2 regions of the Polaribacter sp. Q13 genome follow, and region 2 is predicted to be linked to the other one. Evidence: riboswitches for the same ligand, from Rfam matches in the RefSeq annotation. Region 2 holds a riboswitch; the other holds the start of a gene.
What was found. A riboswitch is a leader RNA that binds a small molecule or an ion and turns the genes downstream of it on or off. The one in region 2 is predicted to bind cobalamin.

Region 1: it holds a riboswitch for cobalamin, as region 2 does, so the genes downstream of both, JOP69_RS01315 (TonB-dependent receptor) here and JOP69_RS04085 (TonB-dependent siderophore receptor) in region 2, are expected to answer to the same signal.

The regions. Positions count from the first base shown of each region.
Region 1 is NZ_CP074436.1:280,189-295,416, forward strand. Features, by position in the region: gene cobM (precorrin-4 C(11)-methyltransferase) at 1-1,212, opposite strand, end outside; gene cbiE (precorrin-6y C5,15-methyltransferase (decarboxylating) subunit CbiE) at 1,213-2,412, opposite strand; gene bluB (5,6-dimethylbenzimidazole synthase) at 2,416-3,054, opposite strand; gene cobJ (precorrin-3B C(17)-methyltransferase) at 3,058-4,434, opposite strand; gene cobI (precorrin-2 C(20)-methyltransferase) at 4,431-5,141, opposite strand; gene JOP69_RS01300 (sirohydrochlorin chelatase) at 5,138-6,076, opposite strand; gene cobA (uroporphyrinogen-III C-methyltransferase) at 6,081-7,625, opposite strand; gene JOP69_RS01310 (ferredoxin) at 7,622-8,428, opposite strand; gene JOP69_RS01315 (TonB-dependent receptor) at 8,432-10,687, opposite strand; cobalamin riboswitch at 10,765-10,965, opposite strand; gene JOP69_RS01320 (AAA family ATPase) at 10,981-11,508, opposite strand; gene cbiB (adenosylcobinamide-phosphate synthase CbiB) at 11,501-12,442, opposite strand; gene JOP69_RS01330 (histidinol-phosphate transaminase) at 12,433-13,440, opposite strand; gene JOP69_RS01335 (cobyric acid synthase) at 13,434-14,897, opposite strand; gene JOP69_RS01340 (LytTR family DNA-binding domain-containing protein) at 15,203-15,228, shown strand, end outside.
Region 2 is NZ_CP074436.1:989,688-1,004,915, forward strand. Features, by position in the region: gene JOP69_RS04030 (bifunctional aconitate hydratase 2/2-methylisocitrate dehydratase) at 1-1,481, opposite strand, end outside; RNA gene rnpB (RNase P RNA component class A) at 1,706-2,008, opposite strand; gene dnaJ (molecular chaperone DnaJ) at 2,197-3,339, opposite strand; gene JOP69_RS04045 (nucleotide exchange factor GrpE) at 3,406-3,954, opposite strand; gene JOP69_RS04050 (HNH endonuclease) at 4,046-4,594, opposite strand; gene murA (UDP-N-acetylglucosamine 1-carboxyvinyltransferase) at 4,632-5,942, opposite strand; gene JOP69_RS04060 (DUF4290 domain-containing protein) at 5,946-6,602, opposite strand; gene JOP69_RS04065 (ATP-dependent helicase) at 6,732-9,053, opposite strand; gene JOP69_RS04070 (SatD family protein) at 9,292-9,906, shown strand; gene JOP69_RS04075 (DUF3307 domain-containing protein) at 9,908-10,627, shown strand; gene JOP69_RS04080 (hypothetical protein) at 10,631-11,143, shown strand; gene JOP69_RS04085 (TonB-dependent siderophore receptor) at 11,208-13,145, opposite strand; cobalamin riboswitch at 13,293-13,513, opposite strand; gene JOP69_RS04090 (bifunctional adenosylcobinamide kinase/adenosylcobinamide-phosphate guanylyltransferase) at 13,811-14,314, shown strand; gene cobT (nicotinate-nucleotide--dimethylbenzimidazole phosphoribosyltransferase) at 14,318-15,228, shown strand, end outside.

The DNA of each region.
Region 1 (15,228 bases), 710 kb from region 2:
TGGTTTACACCAATTGGTCATTTCTTCTGGAATTAAACTACCTGCATACAAAACACAATCTGCATTTTCTAAATAGGCTTTTCCTTTTACGGTAATCAGCTCTTCATCTCCAGGTCCTGCACCAATAATTGCAATGGCCGTTCTACGTTCTGCCTTAACATCTAAAGCAATAGAAAAAGTGAATTTCTCACCATTTTCTAAATGAATTTTTTGTTTTTCAATTAGTACATTTTTGCTTCCAGAAAGTAGCATTGCAGTAGATTCTGAAACACCATCAACACCAATTTTAGATTGCACCATTTCACTTGGGTTCGGCACCGTAATGGTGTCTATTTCGTCTGAAGTAAAAGTGCTAAACGGAATGTTGTTTTTTGTACTAAAATCTAAATATGCCTGTTGTTGTGCCTTAATATCTATAGATCCAACGTTTTTAATCGCTGAAAAGTGAATGTTTCTACTTTTCAATTCTTCTTTTAAAGTAGTTTCAAAAAGAACTGAATCTAATTGTTTAGAGCAACCAGAACCAACAGAAAGTACTTTAGGAATAAAGAATACACTAGCAATTGTACTTGTATACACTTTATAACTTACCGCAATAAACAACTCAAATTGTGTGTAATCAATCTCCGTTTCATCATAAAAAACAGTTACAAAATTAGGTACTGTTTTTTCTAAATGTTGTGTCCCTTTATCTTTAATATCTAACAATAGGGCAGTAGGTTTATTATTTACAAACAACGCCATGGTTTTGTTCATGGATAAAGAAGTGACTACTTGCCAATCAAATTGATTTGCTAACGTATCTAACGCCCAAATATTTTGTACATCACTAGACGTAGAGATAATTGGGTTGGCTCCTAAAACGGAAGCAACTTTTAAAGAAAAATCATTTGCGCCACCTTTATGTCCGCTTAAAACAGCTTGTACATTTAGGCCTAAATCATCCACAGAAATTACTGCAGGATCTATATTTTTATCTTGAATATAAGGTGCGATTAATCGCACACAAATACCTAGAGCAGTCACAAAACAAATGCCATCTAATTTTAAGAAATTATCAGTTAAATAGTTTGATATTGAGCTAATAGTTGATACATTTTTATCCGAAGAATTCAAGGTTGTAATTACCAAAGATTTTGGGAATTCTTTCTGAATAATAAGGGCTTTTTCTAACCCTTTTTCGGTAACTGCTATAATGGCTATTTTTTTCATTTATTGTTTTTCTGCGGTGTGAATGCTAATTTTGTTATGTTCGTTTACTTGAATGCTATGTGTAATAATTGTATAATTTAACTTGGTAAGTTCTTCTGTAAAAATGTCGCTACTTTTTTTCTGTACAGCGTTAATAACCAGTCTTAAAAGTGGATTTATTTGAAGTAATAGATGAATCATTTTTTTTAACATTCCTCCGTGTCCTCCAATGAATACAACATCCGGAATTGGGTAGTCTTTTAGGTTGAGGTGAAAGAAATCATCAATTATAATTGTGATACCAGGAGTTGCCAAACGTTCGGTGTTTTGCTGAATAATAGCAGCGCATTCTGTACGTTTTTCAAAAGCTATAATTTTTAAATTTGGATAGTGTTGTTTGGCTTCAATAGCGACAGATCCGGTACAAGAACCAATGTCCCAAAAAACAGTTTTATTTTGCAATTCTAATGCCTGAATTGTACTTAAACGAATAGGCATTTTTGTAATCATATTTGCTCTATTATTTAACGGAATAAAAGCAGTATCGGGTATGCCAAAGTGTTTCTTTTTTGGTGCTATTTGTTTTAATAAAACACAGTTTAAATGTTGATGTGTTTTTAGAGTACAAGACAATAAATCGAGTTGCTCAATATGTTCTGTATCTCCATCCAAAGCCTCTCCAATAGTTATCGAATAATTATCGAAACCATATTGCAACATGCGCTTTGATATTTCTGCGGGTGTTTTTTTGTTATCAGTTAAAACACCAATTAATTCGGTTCTATTGATTAATGCTTCGTCTAAAGCCGACCAATCTCTACCGTGAACCGATATCGATTTTAAGCTGTTATAATTGGTCTGCGTTTTATGACATAATAACTGAATGCTATTAAAATAAGGAACGGAATTTAGTTTAGCATTCGGTACTAATCGTTGTAAGGTATTTCCGAATCCGTAGAAAAAAGGATCACCAGAAGCAAAAACAACAATAGACTTATCAAAAGTGTTGTATTGCTGAATTAAAGCATCCATTTTCCCTGAAATCTCTATCCAAGTATGGTTTTCTGGCAAGTAAGATTTAACCAATTGATAATGACGTTTTCCACCAGAAAAAACAGTAGATTCTTGGATTAACTCTAAAGCATCATCATTTAACTTGGGCGTAGGATGATTGCCTATTCCAATTAAATAAAAATCGATATGTGTCTTTTTTTGCTTCATTTCTTAATAAGAATCCTTAATAACAACATCATTTATATTCTTACGTTTTTCCCATTGTAAACGTTCCAATTCTGGGTTTTCGTAGAATTTATCCACATGTCCTAAACACAAATAACCAATCAGCTGTCTGTCTTTAGGAGCATTTAATATGGTCTTCACCTTATCAGGATTTAAAATACTGACCCAACCTAAACCAACATTTAACGCTCTTGCCATTAACCACATATTTTGTATGGCGCAAACCACGGAATACACGCCCGCTTCTTTCATGGTAGTTTGTCCTAAAACAGGATGCTCACTTGGTTTGTAGAATACCGCAATATTTAGTGGAGATTCTACAATACCTTCCAATTTTAATTGGGTGTACGCATCTGCTTTTTTTCCTTCAAAAAGGGATTTAGCTTTCTCGTTTTCTTCAAAAAAACTATCCTTTATTTTATTTCTGATGTCTAAATCTTTAATCACAACAAACTCCCACGGTTGCGAAAAACCAACAGAAGGTGCGTTTACTCCAGCAAATAGAATTTTATCTAAATCTGCTTGAACAACAGGTTCGTCCGTAAATCGATTCCCTCTTACATCTCTACGAGCAAGAATAATCTGTTCTAACGTTTCTATATTTTCTGAAGTAAATTTGTTCATCTTTTAAGATTTAAAATAGGTGGATGCTTCGAGTAACGTAAAAGCGGCATTTACAATAGCAGCTGCAACATTACTACCACCTCTGTTGCCTTCTATAATTACCCAATCTGTATTTTTAATTTGAGATAACTGTTCTTTTGATTCTAATACATTTACAAAACCAACCGGAACACCAACAACACCAACAGGTTTAAAGGTTTTATTATCTCTTAGTTGATCTACAATTTCAAACAAAGCAGTAGGTGCATTCCCGACAACATATAATGCATTTGGGTGTTTTTCAATTGCTTTTCTAATTCCTGCTTGAGAACGGGTAATATTTGCTGATTTTGCTAATTCTTGTGCCTCTTCATCATTTAACAAACAATGAATTTGGTTGCCGTATTCCTTTATAAAAGCTTTTGTAATTCCTGCTTGTACCATGGTAACATCGGTCACAATTTCTCCACCATTTTTAAGATGTTGATGCCAATTTTCAATCGCTTCTGGCGTTGCCGAATAATGCTTAAAATCTTCTAAAATTCCTGTAGTATGAATAACTCTCGTTATTGCCCATTTATCAGCAATAGCAAAAGGCAAATCTTTAATGTGTTCGGTAACGATTCTAAAGCTTTCTTGCTGAATTTCTTTACCTGTGTGTGGTTTTCTGTTTAAGTATCCTCTAGGAGTCACTAAATAGTCTTTAAAACGATAGGTTTGCGAGTTTCCAATCATCACCAAGCAAAACATATCTACATCATCAGGGTTAAATTCGCCCAGCGTGGTTATTTTAAGTTCTTCTTCTGGTCGTGTTACGTGTCTTATAATGGCAACTGGAGTGGAAGGTGAGCGTTCTGCTAAAAATATTTTTTGCAATCTCCCTAATTGCCAATGTCTCTTTTTACTTTTTGGGTTGTATAAGCTCGTTACAAAATCGCCCATTGCAGCAGCTTTAATTCGTTGCTCAATTTTATTCCATGGTGTCATCAAGTCAGAAAGAGAAATACAACAAAAATCGTGACCTAATGGCGCACCTAATTTACTTCCGGCAGCTAAAAATGCCGAAACCCCTGGTAAAGTTTCTAATTCAATATCAGTATGATTTTCTTTAGAAACCACCTCGTAAACTATCGCCGCCATGGCATAAATACTGGCATCACCAGAACCAATAACCACAACATATTTGTCTTCTTTTGCTTTTTCAATAGCTTTATGTGCCCTTGCTTCTTCCATACCTAATGGCATAGAAATTAGTTCTGCATCTTCTTTAAATAAAGAGGCTCCAAATTGAAAATAATAGTCGTAACCAATAACTACATCTGCTTTTTGTAAAGCATTTTTAACTACGGGTAACATATAATTGATATCTCCAGGACCTAAGCCTGCTACAGTTATTTTCATTTGTTTATTTTTTTAATGATGATAAGAGAAAAATAAGGGGTTTCTCTTTGTGTTGCAATTGCCCAATCGGTTGTTATAAATTGTTGATCGGTGCCTAAGCGTTCTGCATAGGTAATGCTATGTTTTTTGTGATCTATTACGTCGGTAATAATGTCTACAACCGATATAATTTTCATTAATACTACGGTGTCAAAATGCGCAATCGCTTCTTCTAACTCTTCCTGTGTTTGTATACGCGGAATAACAACTACTTTTTCGTTTTGTAAACACAAAGGCATTTTACTTTCTGCTGCTAGATGCAAATAAGAGCTAATACCCGGAATTAAATGAATGGTTAATTGATGTGCTTGTATTTTTTCTAATAGATAAGAAAAAGAACTAAACGTACTAATGTCTCCTTCGCTTACAATGGCGATTGACAATCCTTTTTTATAATCAGCTAGAATTTGCTGAAAGGTGGTTTCGTAAATTTCTTTGGCTTGCGCTCTTTCTAAATCCATCTTTAGATGAAAACCGACTAATTTAGTAGCGTCTAAATCATAATTTTCTAAGATAGAAAGCGAATAACTTACTTTTCTTCCGTCTTTAAATAAAGAACCCGGATAATATATTTTATCAGCTTGTTGTAAGGCTTTTAAACCTTTTAGCGTAATTAAATCAGCATCACCAGGACCTAATGAAACGCCGTAAATTTTACCTGCTATCATATGCCTAACATTTTTTTAATTTTGCTTGCAAAACCGTTTTCTTCTTCATTTGGTTTTTCATCTTCTTCAAATAAAATTCCTTTTACATTAAGATGATGACCAATTTGCTCTTTCCCTTTGTCTTCTTCGAAACCAATGACTTGTTTTCTGTATTTACATAACTGACAATTCATGTTTGCAATTCCGTTTTTAGCTTCGTGCAAACGCTCATCAAAGGCCTGTAAAATCAATTCATCGGCACCAAAAGGATCTGTGTACACATATTCTAAATTAGAACTCGCATCCATATCCGAAACGCTTTTATAAATTCGCTCTAATAAAACACCTGTAAAAAAGAAAAACGGAATTACAATGGTACGTTTAAAACCTAATTTCTCAACCAATTGTAAACCTTCCTCTACATTAGGAAACGCTGTTCCGCTGTATACTGTGGTGGCAAAACCAAAGCCCATTCCGTCCCAAAGCATGCTTGTTAATTTAGCAACATCGCTATTGGCATCTGGGTCTGTAGTTCCTCTACCAACTACTACCAAACAGGTTTCTTTTCTATCTATTTTAGGTAGTTTTTTCTCTGTTTCTTCAATCCTTTTTAACGATAAATCGAGTAAAAAAGAACTTACACCAATATGTTTTCCCATAGAAATGGTTAAATCATCATGATAACCTTGTAAGGTATTTAACTCATACGGAATGTCATTTTTGGCATGGGAACCCGCAAATAAAATAACAGGCAATGCATATATTTTTCGAATACCTTGCGCATACATGCGTTCTACTGCAGCTTCATACGTAGGATGATTAAATTCTAAAAAGCCATAATCTACTTCATATTTATCTTGGTAACGCTCTTTAAGAATGCTCACCAATCGTTTAAACGATTTTACGCCAGCTTCTCTTCTTGTACCGTGTCCGCATAATAAAATTCCTTCTTTCATCTTTTTAATTTATTGGGTTTGCACCTATTAAAAATACTACAGGCATTGGTAGTTTTTGTGTAATGATATCTTTTTCGATGTTTTCTAATGTTGATGTCAATAAAATTTCATTATCTCTAGAAACATTAGAAATAGCATTAATCGGGATGTTTGGATTGTTACAAACGGCTATTAATTTCGGAATGATTTTATCTAAACTTTTAGAGCCCATATAAAGCGCCAAAGTGTTGCCTGCATTTAGCATTTCTGCAATTCCCTTAAGTTGTGTTGTAGAATAATCTGCAGTATGTGCTGTGCAAATTAAAAAAGCATTAGAAAAACCTCTTTCTGTAACAGGTATACTCATTGCGCTTGCTGCTGCTAAAGCTGCTGATATACCTGGAATAACTGTAAAAGGGAGTTGATGTTTCTTTAAAAAACGAACCTCTTCTGCAGCGCGACCGTAAATATATGGATCACCAGATTTTAGACGAATTACTTTGTTCCCCATTTCGCAATGTGTTTTTAGCAATTCGTTTATTTTATGCTGTCGAGCTTGTGGATCTTCTTTATCGCCAAATTTTCTACCTACATAAATACGTGCTGCAGTTGTATTGATATTCATTATTTCTTCTGATATTAAATTATCATGTAAAATAATTTCAGCATTCTGAATGGCTTCAAAAGCTTTTAACGTTAATAAATTTTTATTACCAGGACCTGCGCCCACAATGCTTATTTCTGGCAATTTGTCTTTTGTGAAAATCAATTCTGGATTTGCAAACTGATATTCGTAATTTAAGATTGATTTCGATTTAGAATTGTCAACAATTTTAAAATCTTGGGCAGTGTTTTCTCCAAAAATAGGAGCAGGCAAGTTTAATTGTATGGCAGCGTTTTTATAATATTCCTTTCTTTTAGGATGCACATCTGCACAACCATTTATAATTTCGCCAAAACAATCTTGCTCTAAAATAGCTTCAATTAACCCAATACTATCTTTTAAGTGAATGAGGTTTACCGGAACATTCGGGTTTTTTAATTGCTTTTTGTTGGCAAGAAACCTTCCGGGATGACGTTTTGGACCAATTAATCCTGCCAAACGTAAAATAGTTAGGTTACTTCCAAAATACTGTTTTAATAATTCTTCGGCTTTTATCAACCCAATACCAGATGCTTTTTCTGGAACACATTTTACTGTTTCGTCTATTAGATTATTGGTGTTTTGGTATACAGAAGTAGAACTTACAAAAATTACCTTTACATTTTGGGGTGTGTGCTTTATAATTTGCGCTATCTGAAGCGGGTGTATGGTTTCAATATTATCAATCCGCTTTGGCGGAAAATTGATAATTAACGTAGAGGTTTCATGTATAAAAGACTCCCAATCTCCAATAATTTTATCAGCTTCAATTTTTATTCTATTCGTTTGAAACGAATATTTAGAGAACGATTTTAAACTACTTAGCGAAGTTGTGCAGCCATTAATTGTGTAACCTTTTTTTTGTAGCTGTAATGCCAATGGCAATCCTAACCAACCTAAACCTAATATAGAGATGTTTTTATTCATAGCGATGTTAAATCTTGACTCGTGTTTTGTAATTGAATTTTAGTACAATATTTCCAGGCCAAATTTTCTATAGAATCAAATTTGATGATTCCCAAAACTTCTCCAAATTTATTTTTAAAACGGATACCTGTTTGGTTTACGTTTTTTTGATAAAAATATTCTGTACTAGAAATTTTAGATTGTTGTAATTCTTTATTGTCTTTAGGCACACCAGCAATGGTAAGTGAAATACAATCGGTGGCTGTTTCTAATTCTAGCGTGTAAGTTTTAGCATAGTTTACAGCAGTTATTTCTGTAAACGGAATTGGTTTATCACCAGCCATAGATAGCGTTATTCCTTTTGGGTTTTCAGCGAAATATAAAAATAAGGGGTATAAATATTGGTCAGAACTAAAACCACGGGTAATAAGGCAATCGCCTAATTCGGTATCGTTTTTTAATTCAAACGGTTTTGGTTTAAAAGGAGGTATTTCTTTATCTGATGCATGTTTTTGCCATCCTTTTTTAAACAATAATTCTGTTTCTAACGGACAATCATTATTTATATGTCCTTTAACAATATGAGTAATTTTTTCTGGAGTAAGTTCTTTATACCAAAATTCTCCAGGATGCACAATACAGGTTGGTGCATCTTCACATCTTCCGTTACATCTAGTTTTAATAGTATGCGTATTATTCCAATGTTCATTGTTACGTAAATAAGCTCGAGCTTCTCTTACTACTTTTTCGCTTCCTGCTTTTTGGCAAGAACCTCCGTCGCAAAAGAAAAAAGTATGTGTTGTATTGGCTATGTTTTTTCCCATGTTTTAAAAGAAATATGTTAAACTTATTTTTGCTAATAAAGGTGTTCCTGGTGTAAAATGTATATCATCTACAGGTTCAGGTTCTACTTTTAATTGTGAAGAATCATAAAAAACGGCTTCTGTCCATTCATTGTTAAATAGGTTTTCTACGGACAGTCCTATCTGGTATTTTGAAGTTGAATAATTAACTACTAAATCTGTAATAAAATAATCATCAGCAAATACTGATTCATCTTCAATTAGTGGTCTTTCTCCTAAATAACGATAACGTAATGATGCTTTAATACCGTTTTGAAAACGGAATGTTGCTCCACCGGTAGCACTAAATCTTGGAGCACTCGGAATTTTATTATCGCCTTTTGGAGCGTCTAATAAGGTTCCGTAACTGTAATTTAAATCTGTATCTAACCAAAAGTAAGGTTGTGGTTGGTATCTAAAAGAAGCTTCTCCTCCTAAACGTTCCGAACGTCCTTTGTTTTCAAATTCAAAACCATCAGAAACAAAAACAAATTCAGCATCACTTTTTAAATAAAAACCAGCAAGGTTACCGATTAAGTTTTTTCCTATTTTAAATTCTGTACCTAAATCATAACCAATTGCTTTTGGTAGCGGAGTTATTTCTTTATTTTTTACTGCGGCATTGGCATAATTCGAATGAAAACCAGAACTAGCTTTTGCGTATAATTGAAGTTTTTTAGTAATATCATAAAAGATACTTATTTTAGGACTAAACCTAAAAGAACTTCTACTTCCTTCTGAAACTGTTGGGAATATTTCTTTTAAATTAAAATCATAAAAATCACCTCTAAAACCTGCTAAAACATTTAGTTTAGGTGCAATTTGAATTCTTTCTTTTAAAAATAGACCATAATTAGTTTGTTTAATATCAAACTGATTTACTTGTACTCTAAAAGTTCTACCAATTGTATTACTTAATCCTATTGTATTATTATTGTACTCAACAAACCAACCTAAGGTTGTTGTACTATTTGGTAATTGAAAAGCATCTTTAAATGAAATATTACCTTTATATGCATAAATATCACGACTTTCATATTGGTGAATCATATCTCCATTTACAGGATCGTTTTGAAAAAATGTAAAGTTTGAAAACAGATTGTATTTATTATGAACATAATACAATTGATTTGAAAGTGCTACATCATCAGAAATTTCTGAATCTAATTGTAAATTAACATGCACTCTTTGAGTATCACCACCTTCTGTATCATCAATAGCTCCAAAACGATCTATTAAACCACTTTCTACAGCTCTTAACGGAATTTGTCCGGAAGCATTCCAATCACTACTAAAAGTAGATATAGATGCTTTTAGTTTTTGCTTTTCTGTAAGTTCTACCGTATATTTAGAAAAAGTATTTAATTTTCTAAGATTTTGCTTGCTATCAAAAAAACTGTTATTAAAAGTTCCTTCAATACTAATATAAGCGGTTTCGTAATTTTTGGTTAAAAAATTCTTTTTATCTAAAAGAGAAACCATTGCTAAAGCTCTTACAAAATCATATTGACCATACTCTAATTTTACAAGATTGTCATGTAACATATCTTTAGAGGTAAATTTAGCAGCACCAGAAACCGCAAAATCTCCTATTGAAATCTCGTGCGGACCTTTAAAGTAATCTACCGTTTTAATAGTTTCTGGAATTAAAAAGTGCAAATCGGCATATCCTTGACCATGTGCATGAGAACCTAAGTTGATACCAATATCATCCACCTGAATAGCAAAATCAGTTCCGTGATCATTATCAAAACCTCTAAGGAAAATTTGTTCTGCTTTTCCGCCACCAGCGTGTTGTGCTATAAATAACCCTGGTACAGATTTTAAAAAATCTTGAGAACTACTTATTGGTCTTAATAATAAAGAAATTTTGGATACTTGTTGAACGCCTAAAGCTTCTTCTTTTTTAGAACTGACAACTATTTCTGATAGTTGTGTAGCTTCTCGTTCTAAAGTGATGTTTAAATTGGAGGTAGCTTTTTTTACTGTAATTGTCTTTTGATGATAGCCAAGTAAAAGGAACGTCAATTTGATTGGAAACTTTTTAGGTTTGATAGAGAATTCACCCATTTCGTTGGTGATTCCTAAAATAGTTTCATTGTTTACTTCAATACTTACTTGATAAATTCCACCTTTGGTGTCTTTGTTTATTACCTTTCCAGTAATAATTCCATTTTGTGCGAATACGGACTGTGAATAAAACACATACCATACACTGCATAAAATAATTCTTTTTAACATAAAAAAATTAATTAAGCAGGAAGGGATAGAAAAATATGAGTGTACATAATTCTCTAACTCTTTACCCGAGAGTTACTATTAAAAATTTTTGAAATGGCAGGTCTCCTGACTTAACTTAACATTCATTTACCTTCCCATAGATCTCTACAGTGGTGTTAAAATGATGTCTTTTTTATAAGTTTTACAGTTGCGGGAACAGTTTTGGATTTTAACCAAATTCCCTTTTAATTCCATACCCTAAATTAAGGATATAAGAAACCAATAACAATACAAATATATCGATTATATTTGAATTAAAGTATGTATTTTAGTATCAGTTTGGTTCTTTTTTTAGCAGAATATTTGGGTAAAAAAACGATTTTAAATCCTTTGCTCTTATATTGTTCTAAAAGTGCTTTTTCTAGTTTTAAGCAATAATCAAATTCTTGTAACCTTTGTCCATCTTGGCAGTATATATCAAACCAAGTTGGTGCAAAAAAAATAGTGTTATGGTAAGTCTCTTTATAAGGGAAATTTTTAAGATAACTGGGAATCATTTTGTTTTCTAAAGCTAAGTATGCTTCTAAATCTAATAGCGATCTATCACAAACTAAAGCATCACTAATTAATAATTCTTGACTCGTTACATTGAATACCAAATCGGAGAAACGATTAAGGTTATCCCAAGGCAAACCGTTACTGTTATTTTTTTGTTCCTCTAAAATAACTTTTCTTGCTACTTCATCCATACAAGAAATAGTGTTTTTTAGAAGGTTTATAGTAGTCGTTTTCCCAGTACCTGGAGCTCCTGTAATAATGTATTTTTTTTGAAGTTTAGACATTCTGAAACAGTAATAAAATTGCGATACTTAAAAGACAAAATAAGATACTTACAGCATAATTAATGCGACTAACAGTTTTAATTTCTTCGTGTTTAATTACACGGTTATTACTGCCAATAAAAGGTTTTTTTAGTAATTTTCCGTGATAATAATTAGGTCCTCCAAACTGACAATCTAAAATATAGGCTAAGGCAGCTTCTGGATAACCTGCATTTGGGCTGCTGTGTTTTTTTCCTTCTTTAAAAACAAAAGAAATTCCGCTTAATTTAAATTGAACAACCAACATTAACAGTGCGGTAATTCTAGCCGGAATATAATTGGCAACATCGTCTAATTTTGCAGCAAACTTTCCAAATGATATATAACGATCATTTTTATAACCAATCATGGAATCTAATGTGTTTATCATTTTGTAAGCCATTACCCCAGGAATACCCAAAATTAAAAAGTAAAAAAGAGGTGCAATCACTCCATCACTTAAGTTTTCTGACATGGTTTCTAACGTGGCAATTCTAATTTGTTGTTCGCTTAAGTTATCTGTTTCCCGTCCTACAATCCAAGATAAACGTTTTCGACCGGCTTCTAAACCTTCATTTTTAAGGGTATTAAAAACGGCGTACCCTTCTTTTATCAAGGTTTTGTTAGCAAGACAGTAAAACAACATTAATATTGAAAATAAAAGAGAGAGGATAGGGAAGTTGTACGTATTTAATAAACGAATAATTAGGTAAGGTAATACGAAAGAAATACCAACCAATAAAATAGTTAATAGTGCGCCTTTAAGGACTTTAGAAGCACCTTTGTTTAATTTTTTTTCACCAAAAGAAATACTATTTCCGTAACCAACAATAAGGTGCGGTAATTTTTTAGGATCTCCAAAAATGGCATCTAAAGCAAAGGCAATTATTAAGATGTAAATTGATGTTAAATCCATTTTTTTAAAGCTTCAATTAATATGTTATTAGCTTCTTTACTTTGAGTAGAAAGCCGAATATATTCTCCTTCTAATCCATTAAAGTTTGTAGCGTCTCTTATAAGAATTTGATGTTGTGTACTTAAATATTCTTTAAGTTTTTTTGCTGATGTACGCTGTAATTCAACTAAAAAATAAGAAGTAGTACTATCACAAACTTTTATGCCTTCTATGGCGGTAAGTTGTTCTTTAAAAAAAGCAGTTTCTTCTATTAACTCAGTACAATTAAATTGAAGGTTTTTATAATTGTTAAAAATATATTCTCCTGCTTTTATTGCCAATAAATTTACGCTCCAAGGCATTTTTAAAGCTAAAAGATTGGTAATATTTAAGGGATCTGAAACTACATAACCAAGACGCAAACCCGGAATGGTAAATGTTTTTGTTAAGGAACGGACAACTATTACATTGATGTACTTTTCTGTTAATGAAACAATAGATTCTGTACTGTTAGTAAACTCGATATAAGCTTCATCAATAATAAAAGTAGTATCTGGTTTTTGTTGAAAAAGAAGTTCTAATTCGCTTTTAGAAAAAATAGCTCCCGTAGGATTGTTAGGATTGCAAATAAAAACTAAATCGGCATTGGTTTTATGTATTTCTGATCTAGAAATTAACTCGTATTTTAATTTAAATATTTTACAAGCATCTTCATATTCCGAAAAAGTTGGTGCAACAATTGCTGCCTTTTTATCAGAAAAAAACTGAGCAATGAGATAAAAAGCTTCGGTTGCCCCGTTGGTAAACAAAAACTGATCGTTTTTAAGGTTGAATTTTTTAGCAGCCAATTTATTCAATTCACTTGCAGCAGGAGAAGGGTAACTTTGTATTAAACGAACGTGCTTTGAAACCTCATCAAGCAGCGCTTTAGAGCATCCTTTATAATATACATTAGAACTGAAGTTGTGCTTAATCTCGCCTTCAATTAAATGAAGATCATCGCCGTGGCCATTTAGCATATTTCTGAGCTGTTTTTTACAATCGTTTCCATGTCTAAATTTTCATCGATCCAATCTGCTAATTTATCAAATTGTTGGGCTTTAAATTCCTTGTAGTTTATAGCTGTTGCGTTCGGGAATTTTAATTGCAACAATTCGGTAACTACGTCTTGGTTATCAAAAATACCGTGTAGGTAAGTTCCCCAGCTTTTATCACCATCAAAAAAACCTTCATATTCACCTTCAATAAGGTTTAAATGTTTGTTTTTGGGTACAGTAGTTTCTCCCATGTGGATTTCATAACCTTCACAAGATTCGTTATAATCTTTAAATTGAAAATTACGTTGTATGGTTTGTTTTGTTTTGGAAAGAGTTGTTTCAATATCAAACAAACCTAAACCTTCTTCTGAATTTACATTACTTTCTACAGAAAAAGGATCATTAATAACATTTCCTAACATTTGATATCCACCACAAATTCCGATAATAGGAATGTGCTTATATTGTTCTTTTATAATAGTATCTAAATCTTCTTTTTTTAAAGCAATTAAATCTTCAATCGTATTTTTAGTACCCGGAATGATGATAACATCTGCTTTGTTTAATTCTTCGGCATCTCTTGTAAAATACAGGTTGATGAGTGGTTCTTGCTCTAAGGCCTGAAAATCTGTATAATTAGACATGTAATAAAGTTTTACTACAGCAATATTTAATTTATGGTCTATAGCTGTTCTTGCTCTAAGATTCAACGCAACCGAATCTTCTTCTTCTATAATAATGTCTGTAGCGTATGGTAAAACACCTAAAATGGGAATCCCTGTGAGTTCTTCTAATTTCTTTTTTCCATCAACAAATAAAGAAGGATCACCTCTAAATTTGTTAATAATAATTCCTTTTACCAATGTACGTTCCCAATCTTCTAGCAATGCTATAGTGCCGTATACGCTTCCAAAAACACCACCTTTATCAATATCTGCCACTAAATATACACAAGCATTTGCTGCTGCTGCCATACGCATGTTTACAATATCTCTATGTTTTAAATTGAGTTCGCTAATGCTTCCAGCACCTTCCATTACAATCGGGTTGTGCTTGGTAGCTAATTCTTTAAAAGAATTTTTAGCTTCTTCAAAAAGATGTTTTTTATCATTGCCTAAAAAATATTCTTTAGCGGTTTGGTCACCAATTGGTTTTCCATGTAAAATAACTTGCGATTTATTTACAGAAGATGGTTTTAATAAAATGGGATTCATTTCTACCGTTGGCGGAATTCCGCAGGCCTCTGCTTGTACTGCTTGGGCTCTTCCAATTTCTAGATTATCTGGTGTAGAAAAACTATTTAAAGACATGTTTTGTGCTTTAAAGGGAGCAGGCGTGTATCCTTTTTGTTTCAACCATCTACAAATTCCAGTTGTTATCCAGCTTTTACCAACATCAGAACCTGTACCAACTAACATGATAGGTTGTAACTTTTTCATTCTTTTTTTGTTTCTTATAGAAAACAAAAATATTAAATTATATAGACTTAGTATTACGTTAATGATAAAGTTATTGCAGGAATATGTGTAACTTTTGTTATAGTAATAAGAAATACTACTTACTCGACGGTATTTCTATAAAAACGAGTGTACAAAAAGAAATAATTTGTTTACAATTACTTAAAAAACAAAAATAATGTTCTCTTTTTTTCAAAAACAGAAACAAATTACTAAAGTGTGCATTAAAAATGTATAATATTGAGTAAGTTGCCTACTTAATTAAAATACAAATAAATTGGTTTAAAATGGATATTGTTATTATTGAAGATGA
Region 2 (15,228 bases):
AACTTCATTAACCTTGGTATGTTTGCTTTCGATTTATCATCCCAAACTGAAGCTGTATGACAACCAGATTGGTATGCTCCATCTACAATTGGAGAAATAACTGTAGCAGCCATCATCTCTAATTCTTGAGAAGTCATTAAACCTGTAGTATCTTGAGAACCTACAATGTTTACTTCTACACGAACATCTGAACCTGCATGTAAAACTGCACCTGGAGTTGTACCAACCGCATTTTTATTGAATATTTTTTCAACAGCAGTTAATCCTTGTCCTTCTACAGTAATTTCTTTTGATGCTGCATATACTGGCACAACATCAATGTTTAATACTTTAGAAGCAAATGTTTGTAATTTTTTACCAAAAACAACAGCGTAAGAACCACCTGCTTTCATAAACTCCATTTTTTGTGGTGTAAATGCTGCAGAAATATCTTTTAACTCTTTATCTCCGTTGTATAATTTTTTCTCTTTTGTATTAATTGTAAGAACGGTACCTGTTGCAACAGAATACTCTTCTTTTAATACTGGATCTCCATTTTCATCACGAATCGTGTTTCCTTCAGCATCTTTTTGTTGTACCCAGTTTTTAAGATCTAAACCAATACCACCTGTTACACCAACAGTTGTTAAAAAAATAGGAGAAATTCCGTTTGTACCAGCAATTACCGGAGCAATATTAATAAAAGGTACATAAGGACTCGATTTAATACCTGTCCATAATGCTACGTTGTTTACACCAGACATTCTTGATGATCCAACTCCCATTGTTCCTTTTTCTGCAATTAACATCACTCTTTTATCAGGATGTTGTGCTTGTACTGCTTTTAATTCGGCTTGTTGTTCTTTATTATGTTCAAATAAACACTGACCGTGTAATTCTCTATCTGAACGAGAGTGTGCATCACCACCTGGAGATAATAAATCTGTAGAAATATCACCTACTCCTGCGATAAATGTTACTACATCTATTTTTTCATCTATTTCTGGAAGTTTTGTGAAAAATTCTGCTTTCGCATAACTTTCTATAATATCTTTAGCTATTTCACTTCCATTTTTATACGCTTCTTCTAAACGAGCAGTATCTGCTTCATAAAGAAAAACTTGTGTTTTTAAAACATCCGCAGCTTGTTTTGCGATAGCAATATCTGTTCCTAAAGCTAAGTCTAATAAAACTTTTACTGAAGGCCCACCTTTCATGTGAGATAATTGTTCAAAAGCAGAAGAAGTTGTAATTTCTTTTACGATTGATTCACCTAAAATAATTTCTTTTAAAAATTTAGCTTTCACACCAGCAGCACTGGTAGTTCCTGGTAAAACATTATAGATAAAAAAGTTCAAAGAATCTTCTCTGTACTCATTATCTAAATCTTTAATTTGCTCAATGATTTTGCTTAATAATTCTGCACCATCAATTGGCTGTGGATGAAGTCCCTGATCTTTTCGTTCTTCTATCTGCTTAAGGTAGTCTTTATAAATACTCATGAAAGAAATCTTTAGTTACAGCAAGCCTTTTAATTTTAAAAACCTACCGTAAAATTGTTTGTTAATTATAGTCTGACAAACTTACATTTTTTATATCAAAATTAAAAGATAAATAATAGATTGCTCCAATTACTAAATAAAAAAAAGTTATTCTGTAAAAGACTGAATATTAATCAATAAAAAGTAGCTTTTATTGATTAATTCTGAAGTTTTAATAAAATTATAGAAAATGCAGACTAATAAGCCGAATCCTGTCCCTTAAAAAGGTTCTTATCATTTATCTAGAGTTACAATTACTCGTAACTTCAATCTGCCTACCCTTTAGAATCGAGCGAGTAGCTCTCAAGCTCTAATATACATGGCATTGCACCTCATAGAGTTTACCTGGTTTCACTACAGCCTAACTGTACATTCTTTCTGTTGCACTGGTCCTCAACTCTCGTTGGACGGATGTTATCCGCTATGATACTCTTTGGTGTCCGGACTTTCCTACACGCCGAAGCGTGACGATAAGATAAGTCTGCAATTTCTATATTATATTAATATTTTCTTTCATCATAAAAAAAACCCACTCATAAATGAGTGGGAAAAATTGCTATGAAAAAGAAAAAGTGTTGCCGATAAAATCAGCAACACTGCAAATATATATTAAATATATGTATTAAAATAACGTATTTAAAAAAAGTCACTATTTTAAAAATACTTTAACACTTTATTAAGAAAACATGTCTTTTACTTTTTCAAAAAAAGACTTGTCTGACTTATTAGGACTTGGTTTAAAATTATCATTATCAGACATTTTTTCAAAGAATTGCTTTTGTTCTTTATTTAATTCTTGTGGAGTCCATACATTAATGTGAATTAAAAAATCTCCCGTTCCATATCTTTCAATACTTGGTAAACCTTTTTCTTTTAGTCTTAAAATTTTACCAGATTGCGTACCAGCATCAATTTTAATCTTTACTTTACCTGTAACAGTATCTACTTCTTTACTTGTACCTAAAACAGCTTCAGAGAAATTAATATATAAATCAAAATGAATATTTGTTCCTTCTCTTTTTAAGGTTTCATGCTGAACTTCCTCTATTAAAACTAATAAATCTCCAGCAATAGAATTCTTACCAGGAGCTTCATTACCCTTTCCTCCTACTTTTAATTGAACTCCTTCTGTAACTCCTGCCGGAATGTTAATAGAAACAGTTTCTTCTTTAGTAATTAAACCTTGTGCATCTGCACCTGCTGGTTTACTATTAATAATTTCTCCAGCACCAGAACAAGTACCACAAGTAGTAGCTGTTTGCATTCTACCTAAAATAGTATTGGTTACTCGCATTTGTTGTCCAGAACCATTACAGGTAGTACACGTTTTATACGTTACACCATCTGCTTGTACTTTACGTCTAACTTTTACTTTCTTTTCAACTCCTTTGGCAATTTCTTCTAAAGTAAGTTTTACACGAATTCGCATATTACTCCCTTTAACTCTTGCTTGTCGTTGACCACCGCCACCGCCAAAACCACCAAAGCCTCCTCCGAAACCGCCGCCTCCGCCGCCAAAGATGTCTCCAAACTGACTGAATATGTCATCCATATTCATACCGCCGCCGCCAAAACCGCCACCACCTTGTGGACCTTCGAAACCAGCATGACCGTATTGATCATAACGTGCTTTTTTGTTTTCGTCACTTAAAATTTCATAAGCTTCTGCAGCTTTTTTAAAATTTTCTTCAGCTGCCTTATCATCAGGGTTTTTATCTGGATGATATTTAATAGCCATTTTTCTATACCCTTTCTTAATTTCTGCCTGAGTTGCAGATTTAGAAAGACCTAATATTTCGTAAAAATCTTGTTTTGCCATTTTTATTTCAATTATCAATTAACAGTAATCAATGATCAATGGTAATTGTACATTGTTAATTGTAACTTACTGTCCGATTACCACTTTTGGATAACGAATAATTTTATCACCTAATTTGTATCCTTTTTCTACACAATCAATTATTTTCCCTTTTAAATCTTCTGTCGGAGCAGGGATTTGTGTAATTGCTTCATGAATTTCAGCATCAAAAGTATCACCAGCATTGGTTTCTACTTTAGACAATCCTTTTAGCTCTAAAGTATTGTAGAATTTTTGATAAATTAATAAAACACCTTTTCTTAATTCTTCTGCTTCTTTATCATCTTCGATATGTGTCAGTGCACGCTCAAAATCATCAATAATTGGCAGTAAAGATGTCATTAATTCTTGTCCAGCAGTTTTAAATAATTCTACTCTTTCTCTGGATGTTCTTTTTTTATAGTTTTCAAACTCAGCAAACAAACGTAAAAACTTTTCTTTTTCAGCTTGAAGTAACTCTTCCGGTGTTGGCTCTTCTTTTACAACTTCAGCCTCAACCTCTTGATTTTCTTCAACTTGAACAGTTTCTTGTTCGTTTTTTATTTCTTCTTCTTGGATGTTATCTTTCTTACTCATTATCTTAGTATTCGTTAAAATATCTTCAATTAAAACGCAAAAACGTTGCCAACAAAAAAATAGTGTCAGATTGACACTATTTTTTATATTTTTAAATTTCAACATGTCCCCAATTTTCACCCGTTTTAATTCTGTGAATTTGCATGTCCGAGACTCCAAATCGTTTGGCAATCATGGTTATTCTTGTTCTTTTATTTTTAAGTTGCCTTTTAATAATTTTCACTTTTCCTTCTGTAAGCTTATAACTAGTTTTTTTATTCTTTATAGATTCTACAAACACAGGATTTTTAAATTGATGCAACTCTTTTTCTCTTTTTGATGCCCATTTTAAATTTTGAATGGTATTATCTGTTTTATCATAATTTATATGTAAGACAAAAACTTGCTCTTCATTTTCTTTTTCTAAAAAATGTTGAGCAACTAATTTATGTACATACCTACTAGTATGTTTATTATTTAGAGCTTGTTTTACAGAAATAGTTTCATAACCATTTATAAAACTTTTTTTTCTTAAAAACTCTTTATCGTCTTTACAATAAAGTACTCTTCCGTAATTGGAAATCTTAAATTTTTTTACATCAGAAATTTTCTCATCAAATTTAACATCTTTCCACTCTTCTTTCCACAAACTTCTTATCATAATATAAAAGTAATTTTAAATGAATAAAAAACTTTTCTTAATCAGCAATTCTTTCAATTTTAGCACCAATAGATTTTAAACGAGCTTCAATATTTTCGTACCCTCTATCTATCTGTTCTATATTATTTATAATACTTGTTCCTTTTGCAGATAATGCTGCAATTAATAAGGAGATTCCTGCTCTAATATCTGGCGATGTCATTTTGGTAGCTTTTAACGAGCTTTCAAAATTCATACCTATTACAGTAGCTCTATGAGGATCACACAAAATTACTTTTGCGCCCATATCTATCAATTTATCAACAAAAAACAAACGGCTTTCAAACATTTTTTGATGTATTAAAACAGTTCCTTTTGCTTGTGTAGCGATTACCAAAACAATACTCAATAAATCGGGTGTAAACCCAGGCCAAGGAGCATCTGCAACCGTTAAGACAGAACCATCTATAAAATTTTGTATTTTATAAGATTCTTGTGCAGGTATATAAATATCATCACCTCTTTTTTCTAGTTGAACACCTAATTTTCTAAATACATTTGGTATTTGTCCTAAGTTTTCCCAACTTACATCTTTTATGGTTAATTCAGATCGTGTCATTACAGCAACACCTATCCAAGAACCAATTTCAATCATATCTGGTAAAACAGTATGTTCACAACCACCAAGAGCTTTTACTCCTTCTATGATTAATAAATTAGAGCCTACTCCAGAGATTTTTGCTCCCATCAAATTCAACATTTTACATAATTGTTGAATATAAGGTTCACAAGCTGCATTGTAAATTTTTGTGGTTCCGGTAGCTAAAACAGCCGACATTAAAATATTAGCGGTTCCTGTTACAGAGGCTTCATCTAATAACATTTCTACACCAAATAACTCTTTGGCTTCTACTCCGTAAAAATGCTCTTCTTTATTATATCTAAATTTTGCACCTAATCGTATAAAACCCTCAAAATGGGTATCTAAACGTCTACGACCAATTTTATCTCCTCCTGGTCTTGGAATGTACCCTTTACCAAAACGTGCTAAAAGTGGTCCAACTATCATAATAGAACCTCGTAAAGAACTTCCGTCTCTTTTAAACTCTGCAGATTCTAGATATTTTAAATTGATTTCATCCGCTTGAAAAGCGTAAGAATTTCTACTTAACTTTTCTACTTTTACACCTAATTCTCCTAGAATAAAAATTAGTTTGTTGACATCAATAATATCCGGAACGTTATTTACAAGCACTCGTTCTGGTGTTAATAACACTGCACAAAGTATTTGTAAAACTTCGTTTTTTGCTCCTTGCGGAGTAATGGTCCCGCTTAATTTATGACCGCCTTCAATTTTAAATGATGCCATATACTAATATCTTTTTCTATTTTTATTTTGATTACTGTGTTGTGGTTTCTTGTAAGTAGTTTTAGAAGCTCCCTGACCTTGTGTACGTGGTTTTCTTAATAGGTTTTTACTTTCAGCAAGTGCCTCATCTGTTTCTCTTAAATCTAATTTACCATCAGATAAATCATATAAATGTTTAAAAATTACGGCGTCATCCACAGTATCTTTATTCCAATTAAGGTAACACTTTTTCATGTGATTTGCAATGGTAAATACCAAAGCTTCTTTTTTCTCGCCTTCTTCCCAGCTTAAAGCAATATCTATCATTGTTTGAATGTTGTTACCATAGTAACGATATCTTGATGCAGATTTTGGATAAGGCAGTCCTTCTGGCTTTTCTTGTAATTCTTCTTTAGACGGTTGAGGATATGGAGATTCTACATCTAATTTAAAATCTGCCATGATGTATAGTTGATCCCAAAGTTTGTGTTTAAAATCTGGAACATCGCGTAAATGGGGTTGTAAATTACCCATTACATCTACAATAGCTCTCGCCATTTTATCGCGTTCTTCTTTAGTTTCTAATGCTAAGCAATGGTCTACTAATTTTTGTATATGTCTGCCGTATTCTGGTATTATCATTAACGGTCTTTCTGAATTGTATTCTAAATCGAATGTCATTTATTTATTTTTGAGAAGTGTTCTCGATGCATCACACTTAAAAATTATGATACTAGAACTGACAAATTATAGTTTGTAGTTATTTAACGTTGCAAAATAACAATTTATTTTTAGTTTTATGGATGATTTTTAACCAATCACTTTTAATTTAGCAAATTGTAGCAATAATTTCTTCTTACCAACCGTACCAAATTTAATTTCTGCCTTTTTATTTGGTCCATTTCCTTCTAGAGCAATTACTTCTCCCGTTCCAAATCTATTGTGCTCTACAAAATTACCAACCACAATATTGCTGTCAAATAAATTTGCTTTTGAGGTTGCTTGAGATACTTTTTTTAAGTTTTTAGGAATAACAATCTCTTTTTTCTTCACCAAATCACGCTCCATTTTTTTACGTTGAATTGGTTTTTGAAAACGAATTCCTTTTGGAGCATCATCAAAAATACTTTTATCAACAAAATTATTAATTGCTGGATTTGTACTTTTTGGTGTAATGTAATTTAGATACTGATCATCTATTTCTTCTAAAAACCTACTTGGTTCTGCATCTACCAATTTCCCCCATCTATAACGAGTTTGCGCATAACTTAAATAAGCCACTTTTTCTGCCCTTGTTATGGCCACGTAGAACAATCTTCTCTCCTCTTCTAACTCACTTCTAGTATTCATACTCATTGCAGAAGGAAATAAGTTTTCTTCTAAACCAACAATGTACACGTACATATATTCCAATCCTTTAGACTGGTGAATGGTCATTAAAGAAACAGAGGGTTTATCATCATCTTTTTTAGCATCAAAATCTGTAGCCAAAGCCACATCTTCTAAAAAAGTAGTTAAAGAGGTATCTCCACCTTCTTCAATTTTATCGGTAATAAAGTCTTTAATTCCGTTTAAAAGCTCTTGAACGTTTTCTACTTTACTAACTGCTTCTGGCGTTCCGTCTTTTTCTAAATCTTTTATTAATAAGGTCTTTTTTACTACCGTTTCTGCAATTTCAAAGGCATTTTTAGTTTGCGATTCTATTTGCAAACTTTGCATCATCGTCATAAAATTACGGAGCTTATTTTTAGTTCCTGCATTTATTTTTAAATCTATTTTATCAATATATTTAATAATATCGAAAATTGATTTTTTATAATGATTAGCAGCAATTGTTAACCTATCTATGGTTGTTGCACCAATTCCTCTAGCAGGATAATTGATAATTCTTTTTAACGCTTCTTCATCATTTGGGTTGATTAAAATACGTAAATATGATAAAATATCTTTGATTTCTTTTCTTTGATAAAAGGAAATCCCTCCATAGATTTTATACTCAATTCCTTTTTTACGTAAGGCATCTTCAATAGCTCTAGATTGTGAGTTTGTTCTATACAATACACAAAAATCATCTGGAGTTAATTGATGGTTCATTTGGTTTTCCCAAATAGATTGTGCCACAAAACGACCTTCTTCTCCATCGGAAATAGTACGCATTACATTTATAGCATCTCCAGGATCATTAGAGGTCCAAACTTCTTTATCTAATTTTGTTTTATTTTTTTCGATTACAGAATTTGCAGCGTTTACAATATTACTTGTAGAACGATAATTTTGCTCTAGTTTAAAGGTTTTTACTTCTGGATAATCCTTCTGGAAATTTAAAATATTCTGAATATTTGCCCCCCTAAAACTATAGATACTCTGAGAATCGTCTCCAACCACACAAATGTTTCCAAATTTGTCTGCCAAAGCTCTCACAATAATATATTGAGAGTGATTGGTATCTTGGTACTCATCTACCATAATATATCTAAAACGGTCTTGATATTTTGCCAAAGTTTCTGGAAAACGGGCTAATAACTCATTGGTTCTTAACAATAAATCATCAAAATCCATTGCTCCTGCTTTAAAGCATCTGTCTACATAAGTTCTGTAAATATTACCAACTTCTGGTCTACTTGCGTGTAAATCTGCTTCTTGTAAATCTGGATTATTAAAATAGGCTTTTACCGTAATTAAACTGTTCTTAAAGGAAGAAATTCTTCCTAAAATCTGTTTTGGTTTGTATTGTTCCCTATTTAAATTCTTCTCTTTTATAATGGCTGATATCAACCGAACAGAATCTTGAGAATCGTAAATTGTAAAATTAGTTGGAAACCCTAATTTATCTGCTTCAGTTCGTAAAATTCTAGCAAAAACGGAGTGAAAAGTTCCCATCCACAGGTTTCTAGATTCACTATTACCTACAACACCAGCAATTCTTGCCTTCATTTCTTTGGCTGCTTTGTTGGTAAATGTAAGCGATAAAATGTTAAATGAATCTACGCCTTGCTGCATTAAATGCGCAATTCTATAGGTTAATACACGTGTTTTACCAGAACCCGCACCCGCAATAATAATCATGGGTCCATCTTTCTGTAAGACAGCTTGTCTCTGTGCTTCGTTTAAAGAATCTAAATATGTGCTCAATAGTTTATTTTAAAGGAATTTGAAAGTGTGAAATTAACCAAACTATTCGTTTCTATAAAAGAAGACGAATACTATTTATTCACAATTTTTACATAAGAATCCCAACTATATCTGCCTAAGAACAGATAAACACAATTATCTGCCTATAGACAGATAATTTAAAATATCTGCTTACAGACAGATAATTTTGTTATTTAGCCTAATAAATGATATATTAGCTAAAAATTAAGATTCAAAAATGACTAGTATTTTAACAGGTGACATCATCAATTCTAGAAAGAAGGATGATAATTTTTGGTTAGAAACGCTAAAAGAAGTGTTAAGTACTTTTGGTGATTCGCCAAAATATTGGCAGATTTACAGAGGAGATAGTTTTCAATTAGAAATAGAAAATTGTGAAAATGCTTTTTACGCAGCTTTAAAGTTGAAATCTCATTTAAAAGCTACTGTAGATATAGATGTTAGAATTGGAATAGGAATTGGAGAAAAAGAATTTAATACTCCAGAAGTTACGGCCTCTAACGGTGAAGCCTTCATAAACTCTGGTTATGCGTTTGATACGTATTTAAAAAAGCAAACTATTGCTATAAAAACACCTTGGCAAGAAGTTGATGCAGAACTAAATATAGCTTTTGATTTAGCCTTATTAACTATGGATTCCTGGACAAAAAACTCTGCTGAAGTATTTAAAATTTCCTTAGAATCGGAAAACAGTACGCAGAATGAAATTGCTGCTATTTTAGGAATTACACAAGGACGTGTTAGCGAACGCCAAAAACGTGCTGGATTTGAACCTATTATGAAACTAGAAAAACGTTTTAGAAAAATTATCAATCAAAAAACACATTTATAAAATGCTCTTATTTTTAAAATTTTTGTTGGCACATATTTTAGGAGATTTTGTTTTTCAACCAGAAAAATGGGTTAAAAACAAAGAAGAAAAGAAAGTCAAATCTGTAAAATTATATTATCACATTGCACTTCATGCCCTATTTTTAGTACTGATACTTCAGTTTAATTTTAAAAAGTATTGGCTTGCTTTTCTGTTAATTATCTGTTCTCATTATTTGATAGATCTTTTAAAACTCTATCTTCAAAAAAAGAACACAAAACGAATTTGGTTTTTTATAGATCAAATACTACATCTACTATTATTAGCTTTTGCTACTTCTTTTTATGTTGATTTTTCTTTATCACCAAAAAGCTTAATAACAGATCCAATTTTATTATTGATCGTATTTTTACTGCTGGTAATTTTTGTTTCTTCTATTGTTATAAAAATAATTATTACCCAATGGAATCCGGAAAATAAAAAAGAAAACGATGATTCTCTGGCAAAAGCCGGACGCTATATTGGTATTTTAGAACGATTGTTTGTATTTACCTTTGTAATTACCAATCATTGGGAAGCTATTGGTTTTTTATTGGCTGCAAAATCCGTTTTTAGATTTGGAGATTTAACGTCATCTAAAGACAGAAAACTAACAGAATACATTTTAATTGGTACTTTATTAAGTTTTGGTATTGCAATCTTTTTAGGAGTTCTATATTTGTACTCTTTAAAATTACTTTAATTTATGGAAGAAAGATTAATAGAAAGTGTTGCTTATATTTTACCTGCTGCAGTTACAGGTTTGATGGCTTATTATATATTTAACAGATTGATAATAAAGCAAAATTCTGATGATAAAGTAGCACTTTTATCACAAAGAAAAAAAGAAGCTTTACCCATAAAATTACAAGCTTACGAACGTATGTTGTTGTTTTGTGAACGTATAAACCCTGTAAAGATGTTGGTTAGAATTAAACCAATAACAGAAGATACGCAAGATTATTTACAATTATTGATAGCAAATATAGACCAAGAATTTGAACACAATTTAGTGCAGCAAATGTATATTACAGATGATACCTGGACAGCAGTTGTGGCTACAAAAAATACGATTATTAATAAATTAAGACAAGTAGCAGAAACTGCAAAAACAGCTAATGAATTGCGTGAAAAGGTGATTGTAGATTACTCTAAAACCTTACCACCGACCGACACTGCCATTAGTTTTATTAAGAATGAAGTAAAAAAATTATTGTAAAAAAAAAGACCATCTAAAATAGATGGTCTTCTTCCTCTTTTCGAAAACAGCAAATTTCCCTTTATTAAAACTGAAGTCTTACTCCTAATTTAAAGTTTCTACCACGTGTAGAAAATCCTAAAATATCATCGTAATCTTCATTTAAAATATTTGAAACTCCACCAAATAAAGTTACAGTATCTTCTAATAATTTATAATTAGCAGCAAAATCTAATACTTGGTAACTTTCTAAAATAACATCTTCTCCAGCAGTTCCAAAAGAACCATACCTATCAAAAATACTTCTATCACCTACATTTTTATATGTAATATTAAAGAATGTATTTGTAAAAGCATTTACATCTAAACCAGCTACAAATTTATTTGCAGGAATATAATCGTTAAAATCTTCTGTTTTATCTTTATCTACATACGTATAAGAAGCGTTAACAGTTAAAAATTTAAGAGGTGTAATATTTGTATTTATTTCCAAACCATTTGCATCAGAAGAACCATTACCATATTTGTAAGTAGCATTATCATAAATGATTGCATCTTCTTCTTTTCTATTAAAATAAACTACATTAAACTGAAGCCAATCTTTATAATTTACATCAAAACCTGCTTCAAAAGTTTCATTAGATTCTGGTTTTAAATCTAAATTACCCGAAAAACCATCATATAATTGATACAAACTTGGTGTAATAAAAGCAGTACTATAAGAAGTTAATAATTTTATAGAAGCATTTTCATTCTTTAAAACTGAGTACGCAAGATTCCCGTCATAAACTGCATGATTACCATATACATTATGAATATTTAATCGTCCACCTACATTGGCACTTAAACCAAAATCTGTTATATACACTACACTTGCATAAGGATCTACAGTATTAAAATTTGCAATTCCTTTTTCAATTTCTGCAAAAGGAGTAATTGTATTATTACTATGAATTTGGTAATTTAAACCTGTAATTAATTGAATTTTACCATCCTTAAAATCATATCTATTTACTAAATCTAAATTTACACTTCTACCAACAAATTCGTAGTTGTCTAAAGCACCCGCAAAAGAATTGAATTGCTCTAAATTTCTTTCTACCACATTTGCAGAGGCTAATAAGTAAACTTCTCCTTTATTATAAGTGTATTTTGGTTTTACACCAACTCTAAACTGCTCTTGATCTCCAATATTTACATCACTATCAGAAAAAGCCCCTGCGTCAAAATCATAATCAAAATTATCATAATTTAAGAAAGTCTCAATAGAAAACTTATCATTTACTGCATAACCTAATTTTAACAACGCATTTTTGCTATAAAAACTATCATTTTCATAAACAGCATTTGTTTTACTTTTTGCAGCAGACATTCCGTCTGTTCCAGTAATACTAAAAGAACCTAAGAAATTAAGTTTTCCTAAAGTACCGTTTAAACTTACATTCTGATTATTGTCAGACAATCCACTTCCTTTAATATTTGCGGTATTATTTGTACCAACACTTGTTTCAAAAGAACCAGAAATTTTATCTTCTGAAGCTTTCTTTAAAACAACATTAATAACTGCAGTAGCTGCTCCAGAACCGTATAATGTAGATGATGCTCCTTTTAAAATTTCAATAGATTCTATTTGACTAACGGCTAATAAACGTAAATCGAATTGCTGATTAATTGCAGATTGATCTGTAACTGGCACACCATCAATTAAAACTAAAACTTGCCTATTTCTTCCTCCTCTAATATTAATACTTCTTGGTTCTGATGCATTAGAATTTACACCTCTAACATCAATACCAACAACATTATTTAGGATTTCAATAACATTTTTACCAGCATTTTGTTGCAATTCTTTTTGAGTAATTTTCTGAATTACCTTACCAGTATTCTCTTTTTTTAGATTGAATTTTGTTGCCGTAACAACAACTTCATCTAAAGCCTCTACTTTTTCTTTTTGCTGTGCAAAAAGATTTGTGCTAGCAAAACTACATGCCAAAACACCAACAATTAATAATTGTCTTTTCATTTTTAATGATTTAATTTAAGTCTTCTTCTTTTGCAAGAAAACCATAATGTTTCATTCCTTGCAGAACAAGGAATCTAAATAAATCAGGTAAATTTGTGTACAAAATAGAATTAGTACATAAACCTTTATCCCGAAAGTTTTAATTGTTATAATCTTTTAAATCTAGGCAGGTCTCCTGGCTTGTTTTTATGTTACTATACCTTCCCAACATACGTCTGTCAGTGGTAAAAGACTTAATAACATCCTTAAATAAGGTACTGAAATAAATTCAGCATAAACTTACAGTTGCGGGAACAGCTTCGGTGTTAAACCGAATTCCCTTTTAATTTGTTCCCAAAAAGAACAAAACCCTAATTTTTGTCAAATGTAGAATATTTTTAAGTATTAAAAACTAATATTTTGTCATTTATAAGCTAATTCTTTAGCTATCTAAAAACGCTAGGAAATAACAGTTTAGCTAAACAATCTATTCTATTTAGCAAAGCATTCTAAAAAAACTGTACTCTTATAAAAAGAGGTAATAAATATTAGTACATATAATTTATAACAAGGCAACTTGCCTTTTTAAGAAAAGTTAGTTGTTAGTATTTAAAGATAATTCCATTAGATATTCTTTCCTTTTTAAAAAAATGTTTACAACCTTTGTGTTTATATATTTTAAAATTATGATTCATTATATTTCTGGAGGAGAAAGATCTGGTAAAAGTAGTTACGCTCAAAAAATGGCGGAAGACATTTCTAAAACACCTTTTTATTTGGCAACTTCTAGAATTTGGGATGACGATTTTAAACGAAGAGTAGAAAGGCATATTTCTGATAGAGATGAACGATGGACCACCATTGAAGAAGAAAAAAACATTAGCTCCGTTATTTCGAAAAACACAACCGTTGTAATAGACTGCGTTACTTTATGGCTTACTAATTTTTATGTTGACACCAATTATGACACGCAAGAATGTTTAAAATTAGCCAAACAAGAAATAGAAAAACTCACAAAAATAGAAGCTAATATCATTATTATTTCTAACGAAATTGGCATGGGACTGCATGCTACAACAGAATCTGGAAGAAAATTCACAGAACTACAAGGTTGGGTAAATCAATTTATTGCAAAAAAAGCGAACAAAGCGACTTTTATGGTCTCTGGATTACCACTAAAATTAAAATAACATATGACTTCAAAAATTACAGCACTTTCTAAAGAAATGCAAACAGCCCTCCAAAAAAAAATAGATTTTAAAACAAAACCTATAGGTTCTTTAGGTTTGTTAGAAACGATTGCTATTAAAATAGGAAGCATTCAAAATACACTAACTCCAAAAATTACAGAACCAACTATTATTGTATTTGCAGGAGATCATGGTATTTCAAAATCAAAAGGTGTTAGTCCATATCCACAAGAAGTAACGCAGCAAATGGTGTTTAACTTTTTAAATGGAGGTGCTGCAATTAACGTTTTTTGTAAACAAAATAAGATCAATTTAAAAATTATAGATGCTGGTGTAAATGCCGATTTTGATAAAAGTGATGCATTAATTTCTGCTAAAACAGCAAAAGGAACAAAAGACTTCTCTATAGAAAAAGCCATGACAATGGCACAATGTAATTTAGCTTTAGAAAAAGGAAAAGAAATAGTAAACACATCTTTTCAAAAAAACTGTAATACCATTGGTTTTGGAGAAATGGGAATTGGAAACACTTCTTCTGCAGCACTTTTAATGAGTTATTTTACAGCGATTGGTATTGAAGATTGTGTTGGAAAAGGAACAGGTTTAAATGATGAAGGTCTTCAACAAAAAAAGACAATTTTAAAAAAAGTATACCAAAAACACATCATAAATATAGACGCACCAACTGATGCACTCGCCACTTTTGGAGGTTTCGAAATTGTAATGATTGCAGGTGCAATTTTAGAAGCTGCTGCTTTAAAAATGACTATTTTAATAGACGGCTTTATTGTAACTTCTGCCTTGTTGGCAGCTCATGCAATTGATAAAAATGTATTAGATTACTGTATTTTTACACATTCTTCTGGAGAACAAGGTCATCAAAAAATATTAAATTTCTTAAAGGTAAAACCTGT